Regions from separate parts of the Exiguobacterium sp. UBA6282 genome, predicted to be linked through region 1. Evidence: predicted binding sites of a transcription regulator. Region 1 holds the regulator's gene; the other holds the start of a gene.

Region 1 (6,819 bases):
GTTGATACGGTCGTCGTTAATGATGACATCGCGATCAAAAAGGAAGAGGATCGTCGTGGGGTCGCAGGAACCGTCTTCGTCCATAAGATTGCCGGTGCTGCAGCGGCAGAAGGAAAATCACTAAGTGAAGTCAAAGCAGTTGCGGAAAAAGTCATCAAGGGCGTTCGTTCGATTGGAATGGCACTCTCACCATGTTACATGCCGGAGAGCGGCAAGCCAGGCTTTGAGTTGCATGATGACGAGATGGAGATCGGAATCGGGATCCACGGTGAAAAAGGACTTGAACGAAAAGCAGTCGCTTCCGTTGATGCGATCGTCAAAGAGTTGCTCGATCGTTTGACGAAAGAAGTACCAGACAAAAAAGTCGCCGTCATGGTGAATGGGATGGGCGGAACACCAGAATCCGAACTGTACATCACGTATAAATATGTCGCGGAAGAACTTGAGGCGCATGGTTACAAGATTGCCCGCTCATTCGTTGGAAACTATATGACATCGCTTGAGATGCACGGGTTCTCAATCACGCTCTTACCAGTGGATGATGAACTGCTCGGATATCTCGATGCAGAAACGAAAGCGATTGGATTCTAATTCAAATAAACGGGGTGTAAAAACATGAAGTTGACGACGGAACAGTTGCAAAGCGCGCTCCTCAAAGCAGCGGAACAGATCGAACAGCATAAGGATGAATTGACGGACCTTGACCGGGAAATTGGTGATGGAGATCATGGAATTAACATGTCGCGTGGCTTCCAAGCAGTCCAGAAGACGCTAGAAGAACACGGCGAATATGAGGATTTAGGAGCTTTATCCAAAGAAGTCGGGATGACGCTGATCAAAACGATTGGTGGGGCATCCGGTCCTTTATACGGGACAGCATTCGTTAAGTTCGCCGGTGCATTCAAAGGGAAAACAGAAGTCGAAGGTGCGGATCTTGCAGACGCTTTCCGCGAAGCGACGGAAGGGATCAAATCGCGTGGGAAATCGGAATTCGGACAAAAGACGATGGTCGATATCTGGACACCGTTCCAAGAAGCGCTCTCGCAAGAAGGGGACTTGAAAGTGGCAATCGATCAAGCACTTGCTGATACAAAAGCGCGTATCGCAACGAAAGGGCGCGCGTCCTACTTCGGTGAAGCGACGGAAGGCGTACAGGACCCAGGTAGTTTATCGAGTGCTTTACTACTCGGCGAAATCGCGGAGGTGCTTCATGGTTAATCTTGTACTTGTTTCTCATAGTGAAAAACTCGCGGCTGGGCTGAAAGAACTGTTGGCAGAGATGGCACCGGATACGCCAGTCTTAGTAGCAGCCGGTCTTGAAGATGGTAGCATTGGAACGGACGCAACACGAATCGAAGAAACACTGAATACACTAGACGACGATGGAGTCGTCTTAACGGATATTGGTTCTGCGACGATGAACACGGAACTAGCACTTGAATTATACAGTGGCGAACGGGCGGTACGTTTTATCGACGCACCACTCGTCGAAGGTGCTTTTCTAGCAGCTGTTTTAAGTGGACAGTCGAAATCCGTCGATGAGATTGAAGACGGATTAAAAAATGAGTTTGGCAAATGAGTAATAAATCCCCCATCGCGAATAGGCGAGGGGGATTTATTTCAATTACTTCTATTCAGATTAAAACTTAGTAGAGAGTCTCATGAATCAAAACGACCGGAGCCACTCTTCTAACCACTCTTTCGGTAAGCAAACTGTAGCTAAATCAAGTGTTTGTAATGCATCCAAAGAATACGTGTTATAAAGATAGAGATCCCATTGTGCATCGATATCGTTTGCTACTTCAGTCGCTTGTTCACTTAATGGATAAGTTCCACGTCCGTCAGTTGCAAGATGATAATAATCATTATGGTAGACATTGATCATATACCGGTAACACCAATCTGCCAGTTCTTCATGCGTGATGTTGCCATCAAGCGCGAACTGAATGTATTCTTTTAGCTGTTGATCAGAATAAATGGTGTTCATGAGGCACCTCACGCTATATTTTCTATAAGATATCAAAAACCCGGTCCCTCTGTAAAAGGGATCGGGTTATTAATTAACTTATTTCGATGGTTTAAAGACCATTGTCGCTTCCACTGCTTTTTGCCATCCAGCATAGCGTTGTTCACGATCGTCTTCTTTCATCTCTGGTTTAAACTGATGATCGAGCTTCCATTGTTGTTTGATTTCCGCTTTATCTTTCCAGTAACCGACGGCTAATCCAGCAAGATATGCTGCACCGAGTGCTGTCGTTTCGTTGATTTCTGGACGATCGACAGGAACGCCGAGGATGTCCGATTGGAACTGCATCAAGAAGTTATTGGCTACAGCACCACCGTCGACACGAAGTGTTTTCAGTTCGATTCCAGAATCTTGTTCCATCGCTGTCAACACGTCGCGTGTTTGATAAGCGAGTGATTCAAGCGTTGCCCGAACGAAGTGCTCTTTATCTGTTCCCCGTGTTAATCCGAAGATCGCCCCACGAACATCTGAATCCCAATACGGTGCACCAAGACCGACAAAAGCAGGAACGACGTAAACACCGTCTGTTGAATCGACTTTCGTTGCATAGCCTTCTGAATCTTTCGCGTGTTTCAACATACGGAGTCCATCGCGGAGCCACTGGATTGCAGAACCGGCGACGAAGATAGAGCCTTCGAGCGCATATTCGACTTTTCCATCGACGCCCCAAGCAATTGTCGTCAAGAGTCCGTGGTCAGAAGAAACGGCTTTCTCACCTGTGTTCATGAGCATGAAACAACCTGTTCCGTATGTGTTCTTTCCTTCACCTTCTTCAAAACACGTTTGACCAAAGAGTGCAGCTTGTTGGTCACCAGCGATCCCAGCGATTGGCACTTCGTAACCGAAGAAGTGATATGGTACTGTTTTGTCGTAGACTTCACTCGATTGACGAACTTCTGGTAACATTGATGCAGGAACACCGAGGATATCGAGCAACTCTTCATCCCATTTTTGCTCATAGATGTTGTACATCAATGTCCGTGAAGCGTTCGTGTAATCCGTGATATGCGTTTTTCCACCAGACAATTTCCAAACGAGCCACGTATCGATCGTACCGAAGAGTAATTCACCGTTCTCTGCTTGCTCACGTGCACCTTCGACATTGTCGAGGATCCATTTGACTTTCGTACCAGAGAAGTAGGCATCAATCAAAAGTCCTGTTTTATCGCGGAACTTCTGATTCAAGCCCTGTTCTTTTAAATCGTCACAAATACCAGACGTTTGACGTGATTGCCAAACGAGCGCGTGATAAACCGGTTTACCTGTTTCTTTGTTCCAGACCACTGTCGTTTCACGTTGGTTCGTGATTCCGATTCCGGCGATTTGCTCAGGTTTGATATCTGCTGTTCCGAGTGCTTCAGCCATAACAGCAAGAATCGAACCCCAGATTTCGTTTGCATCGTGCTCGACCCAGCCTGGTTGCGGGAAGTATTGCTTGAATTCCCGTTGTGCCGAGTTGACGATTTTCCCGTCGTGATCGAAGATGATCGCACGTGAGCTTGTCGTACCTTGGTCGAGTGCTAGGATATACTTGTTTTCCATTTCGAAATCCCCCTTGAGCGGTATGTGTTTGTGAAACGTGATCTTAGTAGATCAATTGATAGATGAACACGGCAAGCGCTCCGCCGATGATTGGACCAACAACTGGAATCCATGAGTAGCCCCAGTCAGATGACCCTTTATTCGGAATCGGTAAGATAGCATGTGCGATACGCGGTCCAAGGTCACGGGCCGGGTTGATGGCATATCCTGTTGTACCACCAAGTGATAGACCGATGACGACGACGAGTAAACCGACGATAAGTGGTTTTAAGCCGTCACCGAATGTCGTTAAACCGAGCGCCAAGATACCGAAGACGAGAACGAATGTCCCGATGATTTCAGAAATCAAGTTCGACGGCGTATGGCGAATCGCTGGACCTGTTGCGAACACACCGAGTTTTGCAGCTTGATCATCAGTCGCTTCAAAATGTTTCATGTAATGAAGCCAAACGAGAATGGCGCCGATGAAAGCTCCGACAAGTTGTCCGGCAATATAGACAGGAACGTCTGCCCACGGTAAATCAGAGTTTAAAGCAAGTGCAATTGTTAAAGCAGGGTTCAAGTGCGCTCCACTCTCAGCAGCGACGAACGCTCCTGTCATGACGGCAAGACCCCAAGCGAACGTGATGACAATCCATCCGCTGTTTTCGGACTTCGTCTTTCTCAAGACGACACCGGCGACGACACCATCCCCGAGCAGAATGAGGATCATCGTACCGATCATTTCCAATACAAAGTTATTCATGCAAAAACCCTCCCTTTGGATTAAAGCAAATAATGGTCTTTCTACTTTAAATTACTCCGATTTGATAACGTTTTCAATACATATAATTGAAATATAGGAATGGAAATTTTTTATTTTAATGTTTAAAGATACGAAAAATTGGATAAGAAAACACCTCGTCTTGCCTGCAAGCAAGCAAAAGAGGTGTTAACGACGACGCTTTTTTCTTTTTTTAGGTCGAAACCAACTACTGGAATAATCTAGTAGGATATGAATTGTACTCGCCACCATGATACCAATGACAAAAGCGGGTAGGGAAGCGAACCAGGAATCAATGGTCTCTGACGCGATGACTTGAAAATACAAGCTGAGAAATAATAAGGGAATCACAAGTGCAGCACTATAAAGGAGTCGGATGACATCCCCAATGATCAATCCATGTGACCAGATCGAGCGGTGGGGCATGATCTTCACATAAGGCATCCACAGGACTCGAAATGGTCCAAAGCGATAATACGGTTCTGACTTTAAATCGAGGTCAGGTGACAACCAAAGCGTACCGACAGCGATACCGATGGCAGTCGGTAACCAATCCGTTTGTTGCGTTGCGACCGAATACGCAACGTAACCCGTCAGTGCGACGGTATTGACGGTATCATGTACATTTCCTGAAGGCATGAAAAAAGACCAGTCGTAACTGGTCCCTCCGTCAATGAATCGTCCGATACACGCCGATTACCTTACCAAGAATGGAGACATTATCGAAATACATCGGATCCATCGAGTCATTTTCTGGTTGTAGACGTACCTGTTGATCTTCTAAGAAGAACCGTTTCACCGTCGCTTCGCTATCTTCGGTCATAGCTACGACGATTTCTCCGTTTTCTGCTGTGTTTTGTTGGCGTACGATGACGCGATCGCCGTCAAGAATACCTGCGTTAATCATTGATTCACCATCGATCGTCAACATGAAGACCGTTTCGTTTCCTACATAATGTGCAGGGAGCGGGAACTGTTCTTCGATGTTTTCAATCGCTGTAATCGGAAGACCAGCTGTGACTTTCCCGATGACGGGAACATGAACGATAGCTTCCGTGATTTCTTCAGGCTTATCAAGCAATATCTCAATCGCACGTGGTTTCGTCGGGTCACGGCGAATCATTCCCCGTTTCTCGAGTCGATCCAAATGACCGTGTACCGTCGAGCTAGACGCGAGTCCGACTGCTTCTCCGATTTCACGAACTGATGGTGGATACCCCTTCAGTTTCACTTCAGAGACGATGTAGTCGAGAATCTCTTGTTGGCGCTTAGACATTTTCCGCATACGAATTGCCACCTCTTTCTGGATTGAAGTTTGAAATGTAAGAATATATGTTTCTAAATTCACTATAACATAGAACAAATGAGCGTACAAACAATTGTTCGACATTTTGTGTTGACCGAACACGGGTTCTGTGTTTATTATGAATTATGCGAACAATTGTTCCGCGAACGTTTATTCTAACTCATTCATTTCATATTTGGAGGGATTCATGATGATTCATACGATTCGTACTCATGCTTTTTCTATTCTCTTCTATGCATTAAGTATTGCCTTCGTGATCTTTTTACTCACACCACGCCCAGATGAAAAGGTAGCACAATTGATGACGGCTTCCGTTACGGTCGATGAGAACGCTACAGTCGAACAAATTGCTGAAGTCTACAATGACGGTTCGATGTCAGATGAGGAATACGTCAACTGGTTGATCAAAAATAATGATGTTGAGACAAAACATGTCATCTCAAAAAGCAAAATCGTTGTACCAATCGCACAACAATGACAAAATGGAAAAGTTGTGAAAGAACGAACAGGGATGTGAGGTACGATGAAGGTCGTGATTTATTGTCGAGTATCGACCGAAAAAGAAGCACAAGATAGTTCGATTGAACGCCAACGGATGGAGCTTTCGAAGGTTGCGTCTCAAAAGGGGTTTGATGTCGTAGATATCGTCTCTGAAAAAGAGAGTGGATATGATGTTGATCGGGAAGGGATGCTAACAGTTCTTGATTATGTGACACGCGATACGGTAGATGCGGTCCTCGTGACGGATGATACACGGATTGGTCGAGGGAATGCAAAAATCGCTATTTTGCATACATTCAAAAAACATGGGGTCCGCTTGATGACGCTTGATTCAGATGGAGAATATCAACTCGCGGATGCAGAAGCGATGGTCCTTGAGATCGTCTCACTCGTGGAAGAATACCAACGGAAACTGCATAATGCAAAAATCGCCCGTGGCATGCGGCGAGCAGTCGAACAAGGTTTTCGCCCGGAACGAAATCTCAATCGCCAAGGAGAGAACGCAGGACGTAGTCGAAAAGACGTACCGATCGAAGAAATTGTACGTCTTCGAGAACTCGGATTGACGTTTTCTGATATCGCCATCACCTTGCGGGGGATGGGGCATGATATTTCAAAAGCAACGGTCAATCGTCGATATCTTGAATACCGCGAACTGACACCTAGTCCGGAATGAGAAGC
Region 2 (6,819 bases), on a different contig from region 1:
CCTTCTTTCCGGGCACGATTTGAAGCGGCTATCTGTATGAAAGCTTACCCGTTTTCGATCCGAACGATTCGTGTGAAGGAGATTTCTACTGCAACACGACCACGCAGAAAGAGAACAGAACGTTCAGGCTCTAGCCGTTCAACAAAACCGACGACCGTCACGTAGCTACTTTCCTTATAATACGTGATTTCGAGTTCGTTTCCTTCTATTAAAGCCTCTTGAAGTAAAAAGTGCCACGATTCTTGCAGTTGTTCATCGATTTCAGGCAAGTCGAGCTGATGCATTTGGACATAATACTCCCGGAGCAATTGCAAGTGCTCCGGCATGAGAAAAGGGATCCACTTTAAATTCCCTCGATCACGATACGCTGTCATGAAGATCACCTCCTGGATGACCGCCAACGAAACGAAGCCGCCGTTTGGCGACGCTCGTATCGAGAAACGAGACAGCGAGACGAATCGTTCCTTTCCCGTAGCGGAGGTTAACGATGTCCATTGCTTTTAATAACCGCCGCCGCTTCCAGAGTCGCGTATTATCCTCGAACAAGGATAACTGTAAGGTGCCTTGATCGGCAGTTAGATGTCCCACTGCGACAGATAAAAAACGAACGGGTTCCCCGTCAAGCCAATTCGGTTCGAATAATTGTAAGACATGACGCAGAATGATTCGCTCATCGGATGTCGGATAAGGCAACCGGACTTGACGCGAGAAGCCACTTCGGACGACGTTTCGAGAATAGCGGACACCGATATGAACAGTCCAACCAACTTGATTCGAAAAGCGGCAACGTGCCGCAACATCCTGCACGAGTTCGTTGAGCACATTCCGGATACGTTCGAATTGATAATAGTCCTGCATCAAGGTCACACCGTGTCCAATCGTCCGTTGAGGGGCTTTCTCGAACAAATGGCGAGGGGCAAGCAGTGTCGGTGACGCGTCAAGACCCCAAGCGTGGTGCCATAGTTCGGCGCCGATGACACCGAAGCGTTCATGTAACTCTTCGACTGGGCGCATGGCAAGGTCACCAATCGTTTCAATCCCCATCATCTGCAGATGTTGTTCCATGCGGTGTCCGACTCCCCACATCTTCCGAATCGGAAAATCATGGAGACGTCGTGCGACATCAGCGTATCCACATTGTGCGATGCCTTCTTTTTTCCCGATTAAGTCAAGCGTCAGTTTCGCGATGACGTTATTTGGACCAATCCCGATGCGGACGTGAATGCCGGTCTGCTTCAGAATCGCTTCTTGAATCTTTTTGGCAGCTTGCAGATCGGAACCAAACAGGCGATCGGTTCCAGTCATGTCAATGAAACTTTCGTCAATCGAATAGACACGAATCGCTTCAGGTGGGGCAAATTGATGCAGGACATCTAAAACACGAATCGACGTTTTCATATAAGCGAGCATGCGCGGTTCGACGAGTTGAATCGTACGACGAATGGCGTAGGGTAATTGCTCGATTTCGTACAGTCGACCGGCTGTCTTGATTCCAAGCGCTTTTAGGGCGGGAGTAGCGGCGAGAATGACGGATCCGCTTCGTTTTAAATCGGAGACGACCGCAAGACGTGTCGTTAAGGGAGGGAGATTGCGATACTGGCATTCACAGCTGGCGTAGAAGGAAACACTGTCAACACAAAAAATACGTTTATTCTGTGGTAAAACGACGGAAGGAAACATTTGAATCACTCCTTTACATAAAAGAACATATGTTCTTATTTTGATTTTCTTTGACTATAGCATGGTCTCAAAGTGTCTCAAAATAAAAAACTGTTGAAAAAAGAGGGAATTCGAACGATTGACCCTTATGCAAAAGGAGTTTGATACACTAAAGGAGAGAAAAAGGGGGAATTTCTATGAAAGAGATCGTTATCCGTTTACCAGAATTACCGAAAACGCTTCAAGCAGAGACGTTCGATCAAGTCGAAATCGACGATCCATATCTGAAAGGAGCACGTTATGAAAAGGAGTCGATGCCTGTCGAACTGACGGAGCGTATCGATGCCTATCAAGTATGTTTTCAAAATGTCTCGTTCGCGAACCTCACCTTTGACCGCGGTTCGTTCGAAGATATTCGTTTCGAGCAATGTGACTTAACAGGATGTCACTTCCAAGAAACCCGTTTTCACCGCGTGTCTTTCGTCGGATGCCGGATGACGGGTGTTCAGTTTGAAGATTGTACGCTTGATCATCTGACGATCGAAGAAGGACTCGCAGACTATGCCCAGTTCATTCGTAGTACTGTCCGTCATCAGCATTGGAGTGAAACGACGATGAAAGAAGCACAGTTCTTCGAAGTGAAACCGACCCATTGGAAACTCGAAGCGGTCCGGCTTACTGATAGCCAATGGATTGAAACACCATTAAAAGGTCTTGATCTCCGGCAGACGGAACTCTCTGGTATCACAATCGATCCGCGATTTTTACCGGGCGCAGTCATTACGGAAGAACAAGCAGTCGCCTTCGCTCGATTATTAGGATTGGTCATTCCATGAAAAAAGTCTCTTTTCGATGAATTTCGAAAAGAGACTTTTGATGTGTTCTTAAAATGACATCGTTTCGCCATCTTCCGGAATGAGGAAATGGGCAGAGAGGTGGAAGGCAGCTAAAAAGTCAGCAATCATGTCGCGCCGCAGGAGACAGTGATTGACGGACTCGAGGTGCGAGACGATGATCGTTGCTTCCGCTGCTGCTTCGTGTACGGCAAGGAGATCACGCTGCGACATCGTGATCGGTTCTCCCGTCAGGAACTGGGCAGCCCCACTGTTGACGACGATGATATCTGGTGTATGTTGTTCAATCGCATGCGCGACCTCGTCACACCAGATCGTATCACCTGCGATATAAAGCGTCGGTTCGTCCGGATGCGTGAGGACAAGTCCGGAGACATGTCCCATTCGTTCACCGATTTCACCGACACCATGCTGTCCACCTGTTCGATGGACCTGGATATCACCGATCGTCACACCGGAATCGAAGGAAGAGACGTTCGTGAAGCCGGCTTCTCGGATTTGCCGTGCGTCTTCTTCTTGCTGCGCATAGAATGGCAAATGCTTGGGTAGAAATTGTTTTGCAGCATCATCGAAATGATCCGCGTGCAGATGCGTGACGAAGACAGCGTCAGGATCGAGCAGTGTCTTAACATCGACCGGTAAGTCGACGAGTGGATTGGCGACGGCATTCGGCGTTTGACCGAAAGGAGGTAAACTGCCTTTTTCGCCGAGAAACGGATCAATCAGTAAAACTTGATTGGCATACGTGACGACAAGCGTCGCATTACGAATTTGTTGAATATCCATTAGGTTCATCCTCTCTCAATGACTCGGATTGATTATTCCCCGTCTGGCATTCAATGAATCCTATCGTAAGCGTTTCTCCATCGCCATGACGTCGACGTATTCGCCGTTCAAGCGACCTTGTTCCTTAAATGTCCCAACAATCCGGAATCCGGAACGGATGTAGAGCTTTTGTCCGATTTTATTGAACGGGAAGGTAAAGAGAATCAGCTTATGCATCTGATGATCGCGCGCATGTTGTTCGGCAGTTTCTAACAACTGTGTCCCGATCCCTTGTCCGCGATGTGTTCGAGTAATGTAGACGGAAATCTCACCAACTGTCGCATAGACAGGACGCGGGTTATACGGATCAAGAGAAATGAAGCCGAGGACACCTGTCTCATCTTCTGCGACATATCCAGCGTAGCGATGCGTACGCTCTGCATACCACTGGGTCATGAACGATAAATCTTTTCGATCCGTCTCAAGCGTTGCGATTCGGTCTTCGATGCCTTCATTATAAATGGATAGAACGGCGGGTAAATCATGTTCCGTTACAGGACGAATATGCATGTTGCTCACTCCCCAATCGCTTTTCCCTCATTATATCTGTTACGTGTCGATGTAGTGATATGTTTGTGAGATAAGAAAAAGCGCCGATTCTCCTTATATAGAAGAAATCAACGCTTTTGTCGTTCTTAAGAGACCGTGGATGTCTCGTTCTCGTAAATTGGAACCCAGCCATCCGTCGTGACGAAAATTCGAACAGCGACGACTTTCCGATCCTCTTGGAGCGTAAAGTAGTGGCGTGTATTGACAGGAACAGAAATCAAATCACCAGGATTGAGTTCGATGTTATAGTAGCCGACTTCTTCGTCTTTGATCGCGAAGACGCCGTGACCGCTTACGATGAAACGGACTTCATCATCCGTGTGATGATGTTCTTTCTGGAAGTTGACGAGCAACTCGTCAAGGTTCGGTGTCGTATCCGAAAGTGAAATGATATCAGCTGTCTGATATCCACGACGTTCTGATACGTCTTTGATTTCTGGAGCGAACGTATCGAGAATCGTTTGTTTGTCGGCATCCGTCAGTGTGAAGTTCTCGACGAGAGGTGCTGGTAGTTTTGAGACGTCCCATTGTTCGTAAAGAACGCCGCGCGATGCGAGGAAGTCAGCGACTTCCGTTTGATCCGTATACCGTGTGTTTGTTTCTTGGAATAAGACTGTTGCCATGAGATGATTCCTCCTTTTAATAGATAGATTGACGGCATGATTGCAACGTCAACGTATAGTTGAATAAAAACTCGAAGGCTTCGAGGTGTTTCTTTGCTTCAAAGGCGGTCGGTGCCCAGACCGTGATTCCGTGATTGCGAATCAGGACGGCACCGCTGTCCGCTGTGACATATGGCGCAAAAGCAGCAGCGAGTGTCGGGATGTCCGCGTGATTCGGAATGATCGGCACCGTGACCGTCGCATCTTCTTCCCAGTGACCGAGTGCCTTGATGATTTCTTGACCGGAGAAGGTGATACTTCCCTGATCGCCATATAACTCCGAAATCACATTGTTCGCAATCGTATGGACATGCAGGGAACATCCGGCGTTCGTTCGGTTGAACACTTCGACATGGAGCAATGTCTCAGCAGAAGGGCGCCCGGATTGCTCGCCGATCAATTGACCGGTCGCATCGACATGAACGAAGTCGTCAGGAGTCGTCTGCCGCTTATCTTTCCCACTTGCCGTCACAAGAAATTCAATCGGAATACCGGACGTCCGAATGGCGAGGTTACCACTCGTACCAGGGAACCAATCGCGCGCTGCAAGTTCTTGTTTGATGGCGCGTAGTTCTTCATACCGTCGCATGAATGTCATATCGTCACCTCCGATCGTGCTAAATCATGAACGATATCGTGGAACGTCTCAAAAGGTGTATAGGCGATATCATTTTCTTCACACAACGTGATCAGATAATCACGGGCATAGACACGATCCGCTTGTTTTGCGAGTTCGAAGTCCGTCACTGAGTCACCGATGACGATGATGACGTCATCGTCTTTGCATAATGTACGGGCAACGGATGTTTTACAACAGCCGCATCCATTCGTGCAATGGGCATCGCAGGCGTGTGGCCAATCGATGTGGACGAATGGACCACTGAAATCGGCAATGTTACAGTAAATCTGCTCTTGCTCGAGGAACGGTGCTAAGATCGGTTCGACGAAAAAGTCCATTCCACCGCTAACAATCGAAAAATGGATTCCTTGACGACGACTGTACTGAAGCAACTCCGAAAATCCTTCGCGAATGACGGCGCGCTCCATCAAGAAATCAAGATAGTCCGCTTTACCGTCGGACGGCAGAAGCGCGAACATCTGCCCGACACCACTTTGGATCGATAACGTCCGGTCGAGCACGCCACGTTTCAACGGTTCGAAGTCATTCACTGGCACAAATACCTCCATGAGTGCAATGATGTTATCCTGCATCGTTACGGTACCGTCGAAGTCACAAAGAATTCGTAAGGTCATGACTTGATCCCCCAAGCGTCGAGCGCGACTCGTAATTCTTCATGTCGTGACGCAGCATTCGATAGGGATTCATTTGCGAGTGCCGCATCAAGTGCTTGACGAAAAGCGATAACACCAGCCGCAGCACCTTGCGGATGACCATGTACGCCACCACCAGCGTTGATGACGGAATCGATCCCGAAGTCGCGTACGAGTTGAGCAACGAGTCCTGGGTGAATACCGGCTGAAGGGACAGGGAAAATCGCTTTCGTCTGACCGAGGCGAGTCGCTTCGACCGCGATGCCGCGGGCGACGTCCTTCGGAAGAGCGACATTGCCGTAAGGTGACGGGAATAGTGTTAAGTCTGCACCAGCAACGCGCGGTAATGTGCCAAGTAAGACAGGCGCTGCAACACCGTGGTTCGGGCTAGCAATCAATGCACCGCTGTAAGCCGGATGATTGAAAATGGGAACGTTGATCTCCGGATCACTTGCCAATTCACGTAAGACGTCGAGTCCGTATGTGAAGGTATTCAACAAGAAAGCAGTTGCTCCAGCGTCAATCAATCGTTTGGCTTGATCCTTGAGCGTAAAGACGGGACCACTAAGTGTGATCGCATACAACGCACGTTTACCGGTCCGGTGGAAATGAGCATCGATAACCTCACGTCCGATCCGTGCCCGATCAATCGTCGGTGTCAACGGATTGTCATATAGGATCTCATCGTCCTTGACGAGATCGATCCCACCAGCAAGTTGTCCTTCGAGTTGATCACGAAGGAACGATAAATCGCGTCCGATGACCCCTTTGAAGATGCTCATTAACAGTGGACGATCTTCGACACCAATCAAGGAACGAACCCCTTCAATCCCGAACTTCGCACCTGGAAAATCCGACGTGAATGTATCGGGTAGTAGCAGTTCTGTTAATTTGATTTCACCGTCGAGTGAAAGTTTCCCGAAGACGGTCGTCAAGATCGCAGAAAAGTCGCGCGATACATTGTGTTCCGGGTAACGAATCGTGATATAGCCTTTACC

The links. The regulator LexA, encoded in region 1, represses DNA repair genes until DNA is damaged. The targets are predictions, from matches to a motif close to CGAACATATGTTCG.
Region 2: B2751_RS08785 (DNA polymerase thumb domain-containing protein) is a predicted target of LexA. The motif match lies at 1,703-1,716, and genes of this name have one in related genera.

Annotation. Positions count from the first base shown of each region.
Region 1 is NZ_DJUM01000008.1:75,545-82,363, reverse strand. It holds gene dhaK (dihydroxyacetone kinase subunit DhaK) at 1-591, shown strand, start outside; gene dhaL (dihydroxyacetone kinase subunit DhaL) at 616-1,218, shown strand; gene dhaM (dihydroxyacetone kinase phosphoryl donor subunit DhaM) at 1,211-1,579, shown strand; gene B2751_RS01920 (hypothetical protein) at 1,667-1,987, opposite strand; gene glpK (glycerol kinase GlpK) at 2,066-3,568, opposite strand; gene B2751_RS01910 (MIP/aquaporin family protein) at 3,612-4,313, opposite strand; gene B2751_RS01905 (metal-binding protein) at 4,500-4,970, opposite strand; gene lexA (transcriptional repressor LexA) at 5,002-5,616, opposite strand; gene yneA (cell division suppressor protein YneA) at 5,828-6,115, shown strand; gene B2751_RS01890 (YneB family resolvase-like protein) at 6,161-6,814, shown strand.
Region 2 is NZ_DJUM01000028.1:16,708-23,526, forward strand. It holds gene B2751_RS08780 (YolD-like family protein) at 45-374, opposite strand; gene B2751_RS08785 (DNA polymerase thumb domain-containing protein) at 358-1,680, opposite strand; gene B2751_RS08790 (pentapeptide repeat-containing protein) at 1,857-2,495, shown strand; gene B2751_RS08795 (MBL fold metallo-hydrolase) at 2,544-3,299, opposite strand; gene B2751_RS08800 (arsinothricin resistance N-acetyltransferase ArsN1 family A) at 3,360-3,848, opposite strand; gene B2751_RS08805 (1,2-dihydroxy-3-keto-5-methylthiopentene dioxygenase) at 3,974-4,510, opposite strand; gene B2751_RS08810 (methylthioribulose 1-phosphate dehydratase) at 4,527-5,147, opposite strand; gene B2751_RS08815 (2-hydroxy-3-keto-5-methylthiopentenyl-1-phosphate phosphatase) at 5,144-5,803, opposite strand; gene B2751_RS08820 (2,3-diketo-5-methylthiopentyl-1-phosphate enolase) at 5,800-6,819, opposite strand, start outside.